One region of the Nonomuraea mangrovi genome, then DNA from elsewhere that is predicted to be linked to it. Evidence: riboswitches for the same ligand, from Rfam matches in the RefSeq annotation. Region 1 holds a riboswitch; each other region holds the start of a gene.

What was found. A riboswitch is a leader RNA that binds a small molecule or an ion and turns the genes downstream of it on or off. The one in region 1 is predicted to bind cyclic di-AMP.
Region 2: it holds a riboswitch for cyclic di-AMP, as region 1 does, so the genes downstream of both, ACFSKW_RS05625 (D-alanyl-D-alanine carboxypeptidase family protein) here and ACFSKW_RS31475 (C40 family peptidase) in region 1, are expected to answer to the same signal.
Region 3: it holds a riboswitch for cyclic di-AMP, as region 1 does, so the genes downstream of both, ACFSKW_RS24550 (C40 family peptidase) here and ACFSKW_RS31475 (C40 family peptidase) in region 1, are expected to answer to the same signal.
Region 4: it holds a riboswitch for cyclic di-AMP, as region 1 does, so the genes downstream of both, ACFSKW_RS30450 (hypothetical protein) here and ACFSKW_RS31475 (C40 family peptidase) in region 1, are expected to answer to the same signal.

Annotation. Positions count from the first base shown of each region.
Region 1 is NZ_JBHUFV010000047.1:282,827-286,401, forward strand. Features, by position in the region: gene ACFSKW_RS31465 (branched-chain amino acid aminotransferase) at 1-613, opposite strand, end outside; gene ACFSKW_RS31470 (3-isopropylmalate dehydrogenase) at 822-1,874, opposite strand; cyclic di-AMP (ydaO/yuaA leader) riboswitch at 1,975-2,119, shown strand; gene ACFSKW_RS31475 (C40 family peptidase) at 2,288-2,776, shown strand; gene ACFSKW_RS31480 (hypothetical protein) at 3,077-3,199, opposite strand.
Region 2 is NZ_JBHUFV010000007.1:30,157-33,731, reverse strand. Features, by position in the region: gene ACFSKW_RS05635 (alpha/beta fold hydrolase) at 1-324, opposite strand, end outside; gene ACFSKW_RS05630 (TetR family transcriptional regulator) at 526-1,149, shown strand; cyclic di-AMP (ydaO/yuaA leader) riboswitch at 1,459-1,601, shown strand; gene ACFSKW_RS05625 (D-alanyl-D-alanine carboxypeptidase family protein) at 1,615-2,532, shown strand; gene ACFSKW_RS05620 (class I SAM-dependent methyltransferase) at 2,548-3,279, opposite strand; gene ACFSKW_RS05615 (SDR family NAD(P)-dependent oxidoreductase) at 3,419-3,575, shown strand, end outside.
Region 3 is NZ_JBHUFV010000035.1:123,004-126,578, forward strand. Features, by position in the region: gene ACFSKW_RS24540 (RDD family protein) at 1-898, opposite strand, end outside; gene ACFSKW_RS24545 (amino-acid N-acetyltransferase) at 985-1,554, opposite strand; cyclic di-AMP (ydaO/yuaA leader) riboswitch at 1,830-1,978, shown strand; gene ACFSKW_RS24550 (C40 family peptidase) at 1,984-3,027, shown strand; gene ACFSKW_RS24555 (LuxR C-terminal-related transcriptional regulator) at 3,087-3,302, opposite strand; gene ACFSKW_RS24560 (winged helix-turn-helix transcriptional regulator) at 3,514-3,575, opposite strand, start outside.
Region 4 is NZ_JBHUFV010000047.1:87,649-91,223, reverse strand. Features, by position in the region: gene ACFSKW_RS30465 (hypothetical protein) at 1-797, shown strand, start outside; gene ACFSKW_RS30460 (roadblock/LC7 domain-containing protein) at 827-1,198, shown strand; gene ACFSKW_RS30455 (hypothetical protein) at 1,222-1,593, shown strand; cyclic di-AMP (ydaO/yuaA leader) riboswitch at 1,911-2,045, shown strand; gene ACFSKW_RS30450 (hypothetical protein) at 2,201-3,049, shown strand; gene ACFSKW_RS30445 (alpha/beta fold hydrolase) at 3,091-3,575, shown strand, end outside.

The DNA of each region.
Region 1 (3,575 bases):
TGGCCGCGCCGGTCCCGCCGGGGGCGGCGCGGGTGTACTCGGTGGACAGCCACACCGACACCGGCTGCACGCCGCCGCTGAAGTAGGAGGCGGCGGGCGAGGCGATGACCATGTACTTGTAGGTCTTGGACGGGTAGTTGACGCCCAGCCCGACCTGGGTCGCGATGATGAAGGGCCGCAGGTAGAGGCTGTGTCCCTCGGTGGTGGGGACCCACTCGCGGTCGGTCTGGACGAGCAGGTCCAGGGACTCGACGAAGGTGTCCTCGGGCAGTTCGGGCATGGCCATCCGGACGCAGGAGGCGTTGAAGCGGGCGGCGTTCGCGTACGGCCTGAACGTGGCGATCGACCCGTTGGTCTGGCGGTAGGCCTTGAGTCCCTCGAACAGCTCCTGCGCGTAGTGGAAGACCGAGGTCGCGGGGTCGAGGACGAGCGGCCCGTACGGCATGAGCCGCGCGTCGTGCCAGCCCCTGCCCTCGGTGTAGTCGATCGAGATCATGTGATCGGTGAAGGTCTGCCCGAACCCCGGGCTCGCCAGTACCTGCTCACGCTCCGCCGCAGTGCGAGCGTGGTCGGAGAGCTGCACATCGAAGCTGAGCTTCTGAGCGGTGGTCATGACGGAAATCCTTCTCTTTTCGCGAGATTTGCCCTGAGTCCATTTTGCGATGAACCGGGTAACGGGAACTTACAGCAAACGCCTGGCGATCTCGCGAGCCGCCAGGCGCTCAATGTGGTATCCAGGCGGCTACGCGCTCGCCGGATCCAGGACAGTATGGACCCGGCCGAAGGGCGCCAGGCCGCCTGTGGTGCTGAGTGGCAGGCGGTCAGGCGCCGCCGGCTACTCGTGCGGTGATGTCGTCACCGATCTCGTGCGTCGTACGGCCGGCCCATCCCGCCAGGCGTTCCACGATGTCGTCGGCGACGGCCTGCTCGACGCGGGCCGCCTCCTCGGTCAGGCCGAGGTGGTCGAGCATCATGGCGACGGACAGGATGGTGGCGGTCGGGTCGGCCTTGCCCTGGCCCGCGATGTCGGGCGCGCTGCCGTGGACCGGCTCGAACATGCTGGGCGCGGTCCTGTCGGGGTTGATGTTGCCGCTGGCGGCCAGGCCGATGCCGCCGGCGATGGCGGCGCCGATGTCGGTGATGATGTCGCCGAACAGGTTGTCGGTGACGATCACGTCGAAGCGCTCCGGCTGGTTGACGAAGAACATCGAGGCGGCGTCGACGTGCTGGTACTCGGTGGTGACGTCGGGGAAGTCCGCGGCGACCCGGTTGAGGGTGCGCATCCAGAGGTCGCCCGCGTAGGCGAGCACGTTGGTCTTGTGGACCAGCGTGAGCTTCTTGCGGGGACGCTCGGCGGCCTTGGCGAAGGCGTAGCGGATCACACGCTCGACGCCGAAGGCGGTGTTGAGGGAGTCCTGGGTGGCGACCTCGTGCGGGGTGCCGCGACGCAGGACGCCGCCGGCGCCGGCGTAGAGGCTCTCCGTGCCCTCGCGGACGACGATCATGTCGATGTCCTCGGGGCGGGTGTCGGCCAGCGGGGTCTCCACGCCGGGGAAGAGCTTCACCGGGCGCAGGTTGACGTAGTGGTCGAGCTCGAAGCGGAGTCGGAGCAGCAGGTCGCGCTCGAGGATCCCTGGCGGGACGCTCGGGTCGCCGATCGCGCCGAGCAGGATGGCGTCGTAGCCGCGCAGTTCCTGCAGGGTTTCGTCGGTGAGGGTCTCACCGGTGGCGTTGTAACGGGTGGCACCCAGATCGTAGTGAGTGGTGTCGATCTTGGCGCCGACCGCCTCCAGGACCTTGAGCCCTTCGGCGACGACCTCGGTGCCGATCCCGTCACCGGGAATGACGGCCAGACGAATGTTGCGCGACTCCATGGCCGGTACCTTACCGGGTCGTCTCGGCTGTCGAACACCGCATCTCATTTTCCGGACACGGCGTTTTGTCGGGTTTGCGGTCTTTTGACCCTTTCGTTAGAGTCCCTGCCAGCCTAATCCGCTGCGACGTTCGCACGGAGCCGGGGACCCATTCCCCCTTGGGGCGAATCGGCACCCCCATGCCGTAGGGCGGCTTCCACGCCCGAGCCCGTCAGCTAACCCGGTCGGCCCCGTGGAAGGACATTCCCCTGTCTCGCATCGTCACGGCCGCCGTCCTCGGTGGCCTCCTCGCCGCAGGATCAGCCGCCGCCGCCTCCCCCGCGTCGGCCACCCCCATCCAGGTCGAGACCCTGAAGAGCCAGTCGGTCCAACCTGACGACACCAAGCCCGTACAGGGCGACCCCGCTCGCACGATGACCATCACCGGAGCGGACATCAAGAAGGCCCAGCTCAAGCAGATACCCAAGCCCGCATGGCAGATCGCACTGAAGTTCGCGATGTCCAAACGGGGCACCCCGTACGTCTGGGGCGGCACCAGCCCGAGCGGCTACGACTGCTCGGGACTGATGCTGAGGGCCTACGAGAAGGCGGGGATCGAGCTTCCCCGCGTGGCACGCGACCAGTACCAGGCATTCGACAAGAAGATCAAGTGGGAGAACCTGAAGCCCGGCGACCTGGTCTTCTTCAGCAACCTCGGGCACGTCGGGATGATCTCCAAGGACGGCTACATGGTGCACGCGCCGCGCAGCGGCGACGTGGTGAAGGAGGAGAAGCTCAGCCCGTGGCGCCGCCAGGCGTTCGTCGGCGCGGTACGGCCTGACCCGAAGGGCGTGGCGCAGTCCCGGCGACTGGTCGAGGTGAAGACCGAGGCGGCCCCCATGTCGCTGCGGGCCACCTTCTAGGCCCGGGCCGCCGAACTCGCGGGAGGTTCCAGCACTCCGGCCCCACGACTGGCACGGAGACACGAGGACTCCCTGGCGCTGTCGCATGACGGAGAACACCGTCAGCGGCCGCGAAAGACGTGAAGATCCGAAGGCTCCCGGAGACACCCCGTTCCGCGGAGCCTTCCGGAGGTTCAGGCGCGCGCATGAGCCCGGGAATCACAGGAGACGGTCGTCTCCTGTGATTCCCGGGCTCATGCGGTTCGAAGGCGAGTGGGTTCACCCCGGTGGAGCAGGGGGAACTCCACCGGGTGGCCCCGTTCAGCGGGGGGAGGGGGAGCCGCCGTTGTCCCTGCGGTCCAGCGCGGTCTGGACGGCCTCCGCCGCCTCCTCATCGTGATCTTCGGCGCGGTTCCATGGATACATGTCGTACACGTGACTCATCTCTTTTCGCGGACGCGAGTGGATCGGACGTCGGATCCCGGTCGCGAATCCGACCGGGCCTGGTCTCGTGCGGTCCGGATCACGGACCGGACGGAGGGGGCTTAAGGCCGACACGACGCCGCTCACCGCGACGGGTGGCCGACCTGCCCTAACAGGCCCCGTCGCGGCTGGTAAGAATGACGAGTACCCAGCGCATCCATTCCAAAGTACCTGGCACGGCCCCGGCTGTCTCGTAGGACGTCCGAATATCTCACTATTTGAGACGCCGTTGCGGTGGCGCGCGAGCGCTCCCGAGGAGCGTCCCCTGGACGGAGGGCGGCCGGTGGCCACGGAGGCGCGTGGCACGGCGTGCCGTACGGCGCAGGGAACCGGGAGA
Region 2 (3,575 bases), on a different contig from region 1:
CGCGCGTGGGTCGGCGAGGGCCGCGATGGCGGCCAGCCCGCCGAGGGAGGCGCCGACCACGACGACCGGTGCCGGCTCTCGGCAGATCATCGCGGTCACGTCCTGCTCGATGGCCCGCAGCGTCGTTGCCCGTCCCGAGCTGTCGCCGTGACCGCGCAGGTCGAAGGCCACGGTCCGGAGCCCGGACAGGGCGAGCGCCGCCGCGACCGGCGTCCACACACCGCGACGTTCGGCTCCGGCGTGGAGCAGGATGACGGTCGGACCGATGCCGGTGGCCGTGCCTCGCAGCGTCACGTCTCCTCGGGCGAGGGTGACTTCGGTCATCGCTGGTCGGAGCCCGGCTCGTCCCGGCGCCTGCCGCCAGGGACGGCACCGAATCGTCGAGCGAGGCCCTCACGGGAGGCCGGAACCTCGTTCCCTCGCGACGTCGTGAGGTCGACCACAGGCATGTCCGCACCCCTTACCTTGAGCTGTCAAGGTACGATACGACCCGCTGCCTTGGCCGGTCAAGGTAAGGTTGGAGTCGTGGGGACACGCCGTACACGAAGACCGCCTGAAGAGGCTCGCCGGCTGATCCTCGACGCCGCGGCAGCGCTGCTCGCCGACGGAGGCGTCGCGGCGGTCCAGGTGCGTGCCGTCGCCGCCCGGGTCGGCATGACCGACGCCGGCGTGACACACCACTTCCAGAGCCGCGACAACCTGCTGCGCGAACTGCTTCGACACGGTGGACGCCAACTGAGAGCCGCTGTGCAGGACGTTCTCTCGTCGTGGCTGGAGCAGGGCGCCGACCTCCTGGAGCTCGTCGAGTCACTCGCAGGTCTGTACCGGCAGGGCTACGGCGAGCTGGCGGTCGCGCTGCATGCTGCGGGCTGGCGAGAGCATGGCGACGGGATGCTGAACCCGGTTGTCGACGCACTCCACAGGCTTCGGCCGTCCGCGGCTTCGACCGAGGACACGCGGCTCGCGGTCGCGGCCCTCCACCAAGCGATGGCGATGGAGCCTCTCTACGGGAGTGCCTTCCGCCGCAGCGCCGGCCTCACCGGCGTCGCGGCGAGCGACCCGACCGCGCAGCTGCGCTGGTGGACGCGCCAACTCCACCTCGCGCTCGACCTCGAACCGTCCCCGCTCCGACATGACCGGGGACGCTGAGTCAACGGACGCGGCTGGGGCGCGGATCGAGCCGGTTCCGCCTGCTGGCGGTCGGTGTCGCACCTTGCCGGCTCGGTGCTGCGATCACCGCGCGTACAAGCTCATCGTGAAGGCCGACTGGGACAACATCTGGAACGACGGCTGGGGGTCGATCGCCGACGCGTAGCGGATCGGGCGGGAGCGAGTGTGGAGTATTTGCCCCTTTTGTGCAGTTTGGCTATTTTTAGTGCATTGTGCAGCGAGCCGTCGACTCGTCCGTTGCCATTGCATTGCCCGGACCGCGCGTCTCCTGAGGCTCATCCGCAGGACGACACTCGGCCGCCGAATCCGTATCCACGGAACCGGGGACCCACTTCCCTTGGGGTGAATCGAACGCCGGCTCAGCCGCGTCCGTAGGGCACTTCCCAGCCCGAACCCGTCAGCTAACCCGGTAGGCGGCATGGAAGCTAGGAGCACAACCCCTTCATGCCCACGTACCTCAAGAACCGGCTGGGCCGCGCGCTGCTCGGCGTCGCCATCACCGCAGGCGCCGTGACCGCCGTCGCCCCTGTCGCACAGGCCGCCCCACCGGCCGGTTCGGTCGTTTCACCGGCTCCCCGTGCCCACGTTCCCGCCCCCTCCGCTGACGCCCCCGCGGTGCTCGGCCGTGCCGCCCATGTGATCGACGCCAAGACCGGCAAGGTCTACTTCAGCAAGAAGGCCGATCTTCGGGTCCCGGTGGCCAGCATTACCAAGGTGATGACCGCCTACACCGTGTTGAAGCAGGCCAAGCCGACCGACGTGGTCGAGGTCACCGCCAAGGACGTGCGTTACGCGTCGAGGGGCGGCGCCTCGGTGGCGTACCTGCGCGCCGGTGACCGGCTCACCGTGGAGGACCTGCTGTACGCCCTGATGCTGCCCTCCGGCGCGGACGCCGCCCACGCGCTCGCCCGCACGTACGGGCCTGGTGTCGACGCGTTCACGGCGAAGATGAACGCCAACGCCCGCGAGCTCGCCATGAAGGACACACTGTACGTCAACGTCGACGGGATGCCCGCCAAGGGCGGCGGCTACTCCACCGCACGCGACCAGGTGCGGCTCGCCCAGGCGGCGCTGAACAACCAGTTGATCAAGAAGGTCGGCTCCACCCGGCACCGCTCGATCCCTGAGACGGCGGAGCACCGCGCCTACTCCTGGCGGAACACGAATCGCCTCCTCCGCACGCCGGGCACCATCGGCCTGAAGACCGGATTCACGCGCGCCGCGGGCTACACCCTCGCCTTCGCCGCCGACCGGGACGGCCGTCAGCTGGTCGGCGTGCTTCTGGGAGAGAGCAGCTCCAGCCGCCGCTTCGAGACCGCTCAGGCGCTCCTCGACTGGGCGGCGACCAGCAGGCAACCCTGACAACTCGACAGCAGCTTAACCGGCGGCCTGCAGCTGGAATTGCAGGTCGGAGGCGCCTGGCGACTCCAGGACCGAGACCGCGATCAGGCCGGCGGCTGCGGCAAGGCTCTCGAATCCTGAGCGGGTGTACCAGTGCAGTACCCAGGGGCGGTCCACGACGGTGCTCTCGCCGTCGCGGCACCGCTCGTAGCGCAACACCGTCGTCTGCGTCCGCGCGGAATCGCTACGCTCCTCGGACACCACCGAGACCCGCAACTCTGCACCGTCGTCCGCTGTAGCGGTGCGCACCCGGCCGATCCGTTCGGCAGGTGTGGGCGATGGGACGAACAGCGGCACCAGGGCGGTGCCGCCCACGGCGAGATGGTCGCGGATGCGGTGAAGGGCGGCCAGAGCGATGGAGTCGTCGGGGAGCAGGTTGAAAGTCGGCCCGGCAAGAAAGATCGCACGGTAGCGGCGTGGCAGATCGAGCGCCTCCATGCGCTGGTGGTAGACGACGACATCGACGCCTTGCTTCCGCGCCCGGTGACGGCACCGCTGCAGCATGTCCGCCGAGGAGTCGACACCCTCGACGTCGAGGCCGCGCCGACGCAGGTCGAGCAATGGATCGCCGTCCCCGCACCCCAGCTCCAGAGCCGGGGAACCAGCCTCTTGGACGAACGCCGCGTAGGGCTCTGGATCTTGGGCCACGGACTTCAGCGGCCCGTATAACTCGGCGACGATGCCTGTATAGAAATCAGCAGGATGCACGCCCGCACCTTACGCGTCAGCCGAATGCCCGGCGACATCATTTCCGGCGTCTCGCCACCCGCTCACCACGACGACGTCTCAGTGTTCGTGGTCGCGCGGGTTTGCGTTCGAGCGCGCTCGAAACCATAGCGTTCTCGCCATGACGACACAGACCTGGATCATCACCGGCGCGTCCCGCGGTTTCGGGCGCGCACTGGCGGAGTCGGCGCTCGCGGCGGGCGACAACGTGGTGGCGGCGGTGCGCCGGCCCGAGAGCGTGGCCGACCTGGAGGCCGCGTACCCGGACACCTTCCTGA
Region 3 (3,575 bases), on a different contig from region 1:
CGTCGACGATGCGGGCGACCAGGCGCTGCCACCACTCGGCGAGCGGGGCGGGCGCGCCGGGCGGCTGCACCCCTGCCGGCGCCCCGTAGGGCTGGCCGTAGCCGGGCTGCCCGTACGCGGGCTGCTGCTGGCCGTAGCCGGGCTGGGCGTAGGGCTGCTGCTGGCCGTACGGGGACTGCTGGCCGTAGCCGGGCTGCGACTGGCCCTGCTGGCCGTAGTCGGGCTGACCGTAGGAAGGCTGCTGGCCCGAGGACGGCTGCTGCTGCCCGTAGCCGGGCTGCTGGCCGTAACCAGGCTGCTGCTGCCCATAGCCGGGCTGCTGCTGGCCGTGGCCGGGCTGGCCGTACTCGGGCGGCTGGCCCGAGGATGCCTGCTGACCGTAGCCCTGCTGCTGCCCGTAGTCGGGCTGACCGTAGGAAGGCTGCTGGCCCGAGGACGGCTGCTGCTGCCCATAGCCGGGCTGCTGACCGTAGGAGGGCTGCTGCTGCCCATAGCCGGGCTGCTGCTGGCCGTAGTCAGGCTGGCCGTAGGGCTGCTGCCCCGAGGAAGGGGCCTGCTGCCCGTAGCCGGGCTGCTGGCCGTAGGAGGGCTGCTGCTGGCCGTAGCCGGGCTGCTGACCCGAGGACGCGGCCTGCTGGCCGTAGCCCTGCTGCTGGCCGTAGCCGGGCTGGCTGTAGCCCTGCTGACCATAGCCCTGCTGCTGCTGGCCGTAGCCCTGCTGCTGGCCGTAGTCGGGCTGGCCCTGGGACGGCTGACCGTAGCCGCCGCCTTCATGGCGGTAGCCCACGATCGTCACGTCAGGATCGGGCTGCTCGCCCGGGCGTCCTGCGTTCTGCTGACCGTATCCGGAATTGTCATCAGGTTGATCCTGCGGATACGGCGGCTGTCCGGTGCTCACCGTGTCACCTCGCTTCGATGGCGCATGTGGCACATGTCAGGACACATGCTTGCTGTTGCCCAACGTATCGACATGAGTATCAACAATCACCTTTCCTCTTGGTCAACGCCATAGTCAACTGCTTCCAGATGGAGCAGCATCCTGGTGTTGCCAAGGGTGTTGGGCTTGACATGCTCCAGATCCAGAAACTCGGCCACACCCTCGTCGTAGGAGGCCAGCAACTCGGCGTAGACCTCGGGTGACACCGGTGTTCCCTGGATCGGGACGAAGCCGTGCCGGGCGAAGAAGTCGACCTCGAACGTCAGGCAGAAGACCCTGCGGAGCCCCAGGTCACGGGCCGTTCCCACCAGCGCGGTAACAATACGGTGACCGATGCCTGAACCTTTGACGGCGGGGTCGACCGCGACCGTGCGAATTTCGGCGAGGTCCTCCCAGAGCACATGGAGCGCGCCGCAGCCGACGACCTGGCCGCCGCGCTCGGCGACCCAGAACTCCTGGACGTCCTCGTACAGCGTGACCGTGGCCTTTTCCAGCAGCTTGCGGCCCGCGCCCGCGTAGATGTCGACCAGGCGCCTGATCGACCTGACGTCCGGCGTGCGGGCTCGCCGTACGACGATCTCGGTGTCCTGCATTGTGCGCTCGACGACCTGCTCCATGGCCCTTCAGCGTACCTAGCTCGTTTCGGCCCACCCTTAACTACCGTCACATGACGCACTGTAGCGAGGCGGGCACGCTATGCATCTCTGCACGACAAACCCGACAAACCTTCGCGAAACTCAGTAAAGGCTTTGCAATCCCCTGGTCGATCGGGCTTTTGCGTGATCTGCCCGTGATCCTTTGGATGCGCATCCTCTACTGGATTGGCAGTTCTGGTTGAGCACGAACCTTGCTTGCACTAGTGTCCACCGACGATGTCCCCCACGCGGCCAGGCGTGGAGACACGCCTAATCCCCCACAAGGGGAGCCGGGGACCCGCCGGCGGCCGCCCAGCCGTCAAGGGGTGAATCCGAGCTCGGGCTCGGTAGGGCTGCTCCGGCCCGAACCCGTCAGCTAACCCGGTCGGCGACTACGAGAGGAGCTGGTTGGTGAAGCGCAGGCGCATCCGCGAAGGGGAGTCGGCGGGCGAGCACGCCCGCCCCCACGAACCCGGTTCCCGCCGGAAGCGGTTCGCGATCCTGGGCGCCGCGATGGCCGTTCTGGTCCTCACCACGCCTCTCGGCTCGGCCATGGCCGACCCCAAGCCGTCGCTCAGGGAGCTCTCCAAGCAGGTCGAGAAGCTCCACAACGACATCGAGACGCTCACCGAGCAGTACAACGGGCAGCGCGAGAAGCTCAAGAGCGTCAAGAAGTCCGCGGACAACGCCAAGAAGATCCTGGCCACCAGCGAAGCCGATCTGGCAGCCAAGCGCGCCAGGGCCACCCTCCTGGCCGAGAGCACCTACATGTCCGGCGGTTTCACCGACGGCCTCGCCTTCGCCAACGCGACCGATCCCGGCGCCTTCCTCGACGCCGCCGCCACCTCCTTCGCCATCAACCAGCAGCAGGGCCAGGAGGTCAAGGAGCTCGCCGAGTCCATCGCCGCCGCGGAGAAGGCCAGGGCGACGGCCAAGACGCGCCTGGCGGAGGTCCAGAAGCTCGTCGACGACCTCGGCGGCAAGCGGGACAAGATCACCTCGATGGTGGCCAAGGTCGAGAGCAGCCTGTTCAGGCGGGCGATCGGTGAGGCGGGACGGCCCGGCACCCGCGCCACCAAGGTCAACCTGCCGATCATCGGCAGCGGCAAGGCGGCGGAGGCCGCACGCTGGGCGCTGACGCAGCAGCTCAAGCCGTACGTGTGGGGGGCCGAAGGTCCCGGCTCCTACGACTGCTCGGGGCTGGTCATGGCCGCCTACCAGCGCGTCGGCATCAGCCTGCCGCACTACACCGGCGACCAGTGGACCGCGGGCACGCACATCACGCGCGAGGAGCTGCGCCCGGGTGACCTGGTCTTCTTCTACAGCGACCTGCACCACGTGGGCATCTACATCGGCGGCGGGATGATGGTGCACGCGCCCCAGACCGGCGACGTCGTCCGGATCGCCACGATCGGCAACAGGCCCTTCGCGGGAGCCGTCCGCATCGCCGACTAGCCGGGAGCCGCTCGCGCCGGAACCGGATGGAGGCCGTACGCGAGACGCAACCGCGCCGGCTAGATGAGTCTTCGGCGCGCCGCCCAGGCCACCGCCTCGATCGCCGTGGCGACGCCGATCCTGTCGCAGATGACCCGCAGGCGGCGGCGGACCGTGCGACCGCTGATCTCCAGCGTCCTGCCCACGCGGTCGACCGTGACGCCCTTGGCCAACTCCGCCAGGAGTTCCAGGTCGTCCTGGCTCAGCACGACTCCGTCGTCGGTGAGCACATCCATCGGGAGCCCTCCCCCCAACAGCACAACTCGGCGACGTCTCGGCCCGAGCAAGCTGCTCGTCTCGCAGACGGTAAACGCATACGGGAAAGGTCGTCAAGGTCGATTCGTGCGGCGCTTGACGGCGGCTATTGACTTGATCGTTTCTATATGAAGAACTCGCATGGCGTGTGGTGCGTAGAACGGTCCACAACCGCCTAACAGGAAACTGTCCTTATCCGGAATTTCGCCCCGATTGTTCGCCGTCCCGTTGGGCGTCATAGTGTTCGCGGGCGA
Region 4 (3,575 bases), 200 kb from region 1:
TGGACACGCTGCTCGCCGGGCTGGCGAGGCAACGCTCGACGGGCGCCCTGCGGGTGGGGCGGGCGGGCACGATCTTCATGGACGCCGGACGGGTCACCTACATGGAGTGCGCGGACACACCGAGGGCCGAGGACGTGCTGATCGCCAGCGGCAGGGTCTCGGCTCCCGCGCTGCGCAGGGCCCAGCGAGAGGGCGGCGGCGCGCGCCTGGTCGAGGACGGCATGGTCACCAAGGGCGAGCTGCAGCACTGCGTGCTCGGCGCGGTGCTCGACGCGGCCTACTTCCTGTTGCCCGTCACCGGGACCAGGCCCAAGTTCCGGCCGGGGGAGCGGCACTGGCTGGGCTCCCACTGGTACTTCGAGGTCGAGGAGATCGTCCGCGAGTGCGGGCGGAGGAGGGCTCAGTTGACGGGGATCTGGCCGTCGGCCGACGTGGACACAGCGCCCGTGGCGCCGGTCAGGCGGCTGCCCGGCCATCGCGTCGTGCTGAACGACCTGCAGTGGGAGATCCTCGTCCACGCCGACCGCGCGGCCACCCCACTGGAACTGGCGATGAAGCTCGGCAGACCCGGTTACGCGACGCTGCTGGCCGTACGCCGCCTTGCCGCGGCGGGGCTGCTCGCACGTTCGGAGGGCATGCCGCCGCCGCTGCCCAGGCGGCTCGGCCGGGACGAGGAGTCGCGGCCGCGGCCCGACCCCGACGCTCCTGCCCTGCCACTCGGGCCCGTGGTGACCGCGGACCCGACCGACATCAACCTGCTGATCCGGCTGAAGAAGGCGCTGGAGGAGCTGTCGTGAGGTTCCCCTCACTCAGAAGGAGGCCACCGGTGGAGCTGCGGGACGAGGTGCTGAGAGAGATGGTGCTCCTGCGTGAACGCACTCCCGACGTCAGCGGGAGCATCGCCTGCAGCGTGGACGGGCTGACCATCGCCAGCGACCTGACGGGCGGCAACGTCGAGCAGACGGCGGCGCTCTCGGCGGCCCTCCTCGCGCTCAGCAAGCGCATGGCCATCCTGGCAGGCAAGGGCGCCCTGGAGGAAACCCTCATCTCGGGCACCGCGGGCTTCGCCGCCTTCTACGCGGCCGGCCCCACGATCGTCCTCACAGTCCTGGCCGACCCTGGCACCAACCTGGGGCTGCTGCGGCTGGAGGGTCGCAAGACGGCGGCGAGTGTTGCCGCCATCGCATCGCGAAAGTGACTCACATCCACACGGAGGAATGCATGGCGAGCATGGACGTCTCCCTCAAGGAGATGATGGCGATCGACGGCGCTCTCGGCGCCGTCGTGGTCGACTACGGCAGCGGCATGGCCCTGGGCGCCCTGGGCGGCTCCAAGGACCTGGACCTGCAGGTGGCCGCCGCGGGCAACACCGAGGTCGTCAAGGCCAAGATGCGCACGATGGACTCCCTCGGCCTCAAGGACACCATCGAGGACATTCTCATCACGCTGACCGGCCAGTACCACATCATCAGGCCGATGACCGGCAGGGGCGGCAAGGGACTGTTCCTTTACCTCGCGCTGGACCGCGGCAGGGCGAACCTGGCGATGGCGCGGCACCAGCTGCGCTCGATCGAGGAGAAGCTCGAGGTCTGACGGACCGCGCCCCGTGTCCGCGGCGCGGCGGACACGGGGCGTGCCGTACGGCCTGGGCCGCGCCCCTCGCGCCGTGCCGAATCCGGCGTTCGACCATGACTCTTCCATGATTTTTGACTTCTGATCGATTTACCATGCCGGACCCCGTGAAACCCGTTGTTTCGCAGGGGTTTTCGTGTCTTCTGGGCCTGTCGATTCGTGACGATAAAAGGTAGATCTTCTTTCCGATTCATGGCTTTGCTTTTGCCTTTGGGGTGGTTTGCGCCTAGAGTCCATTGCGTTACCGACCGGTGACGTGCCCTTCACAAGGAAGAGCAGGCTGGTCGGCGCCGAATCCCGCGAACGCGGGAACCGGGGACCCATCTCTTTGGGGTGAATCCGGCCCAGTGCCGGTAGGGCATCTCCACGCCCGAACCCGTCAGCTAACCCGGTAGGCGAGATGGAGAGGACCACACTCGTGTACTACCACCCCCCAAACTGAGCGGCGCTTTCCCCCGCTTCTTCGCGCTCTCCTTTGCGTAGCGACTGTTAGGCCCATGCCCGGCTACGCCTTTGCCTGATCTTCATTCGAGCGCGGATTGCCCATTCCCTCGCACAAAGGACTTTCATGACCCGCCGCTTTGGCATGCGCGTTTCCGCCCTGCTCGTCACCACCGCCCTCGCCGTAGGCACCGGTGCCGCCGCCGCTCTCGCCGAGCCCTCCGGGCCCGACATCAGCCAGGTCACCCAGCAGCGGACCCTCCTCCAGGGGTCCACCACCGCCTCCTACTACTGGGACGACGCCTCCGGCCGCGCCGGTGACACCGGCCTGCCCGCCAGTGGCATTCCGATGCGCAAGGGTCTGATCGCCAGCCCGAGCTGGCCCCTCATGACCGAGGGCTACGTCGTCTACAAGGGCAAGAAGGCCCCCTTCTTCGTCGGCGACCGCGGTCCCGGCAACCCCTCGAACAACGGCATCATGCTCGACCTCGACGCCAAGACCTTCGCCGAGCTCACCGGCGGCAGGTTCAACTCCGACACGCTGGGCGTGGACGGCATCGGCGGCGAGGGGCACATCAAGATCCAGTACGTCATCACCAAGTGGGGCAACGGCGTGGGCAAGAAGAACCACCCCGTCGCCTTCTCCACCGGTGCGTGGAGCCGTAAGGACAGGAACCCGGCCAAGCCGCCGGTCGACCTCCTCGCCCTCGCCAAGGCGAAGAAGGCCGAGGAGGCCAAGAAGGCCGAGGCCAAGCGGATCGCCGCGGTGAAGGCCGAGGAAGAGGCGCAGGGCGGCGCGTCCGTCCAGCCCGCCTCGTTCGACACGGGCGCCGCCACCACCACCGCCGCCCGTACCGAGACCACGGACGAGAACGGCCACACCGGTACCGCTCTCGCCCTCATCGGCGGTCTGGCGATCGTCGGTGGCGTCGGCTACCTGGGCCGCGGCCACCTGCGCAAGGTCGTCTCCCGCTAGGCCCTTGCCGCCACGCGAAACAGAATGGGATTCTGTTTCGCATGACGCTCAAGGCGCATGCCAACGGTATCGAGATCGCCTACGACACCTTCGGCACCCCCCGTGACAGGCCCCTCCTGCTGATCATGGGACTCGGATCCCAGCTGGTCCACTGGGACGACGAGTTCTGCGAACTGCTCGCCGGGAGGGGCCACCACGTCGTCAGGTACGACAACCGCGACGTGGGGCTCTCCACCCATTTCTCCGAGGAGGGCGTGCCCGACCTCACCCCGGGCGCGGCGGCGCCCTACCTGCTGAGCGACATGGCCGACGACGCGGCCGGCCTGATGGACGCCCTCGGCTGGCCCGCGGCCCACGTGCTGGGCGTCTCGATGGGCGGCATGATCGCTCAGGCGCTCGCCATCGCGCATCCCGGCAGGGTGCTCACGCTCACCTCCATCATGTCGACCCCCAGCCCCGACGCGGGGCCGCCCACCCCCGAGGCGACGGCCGCGCTGTTCTCCGCTCCCGCTCCCGACCGGCAGGC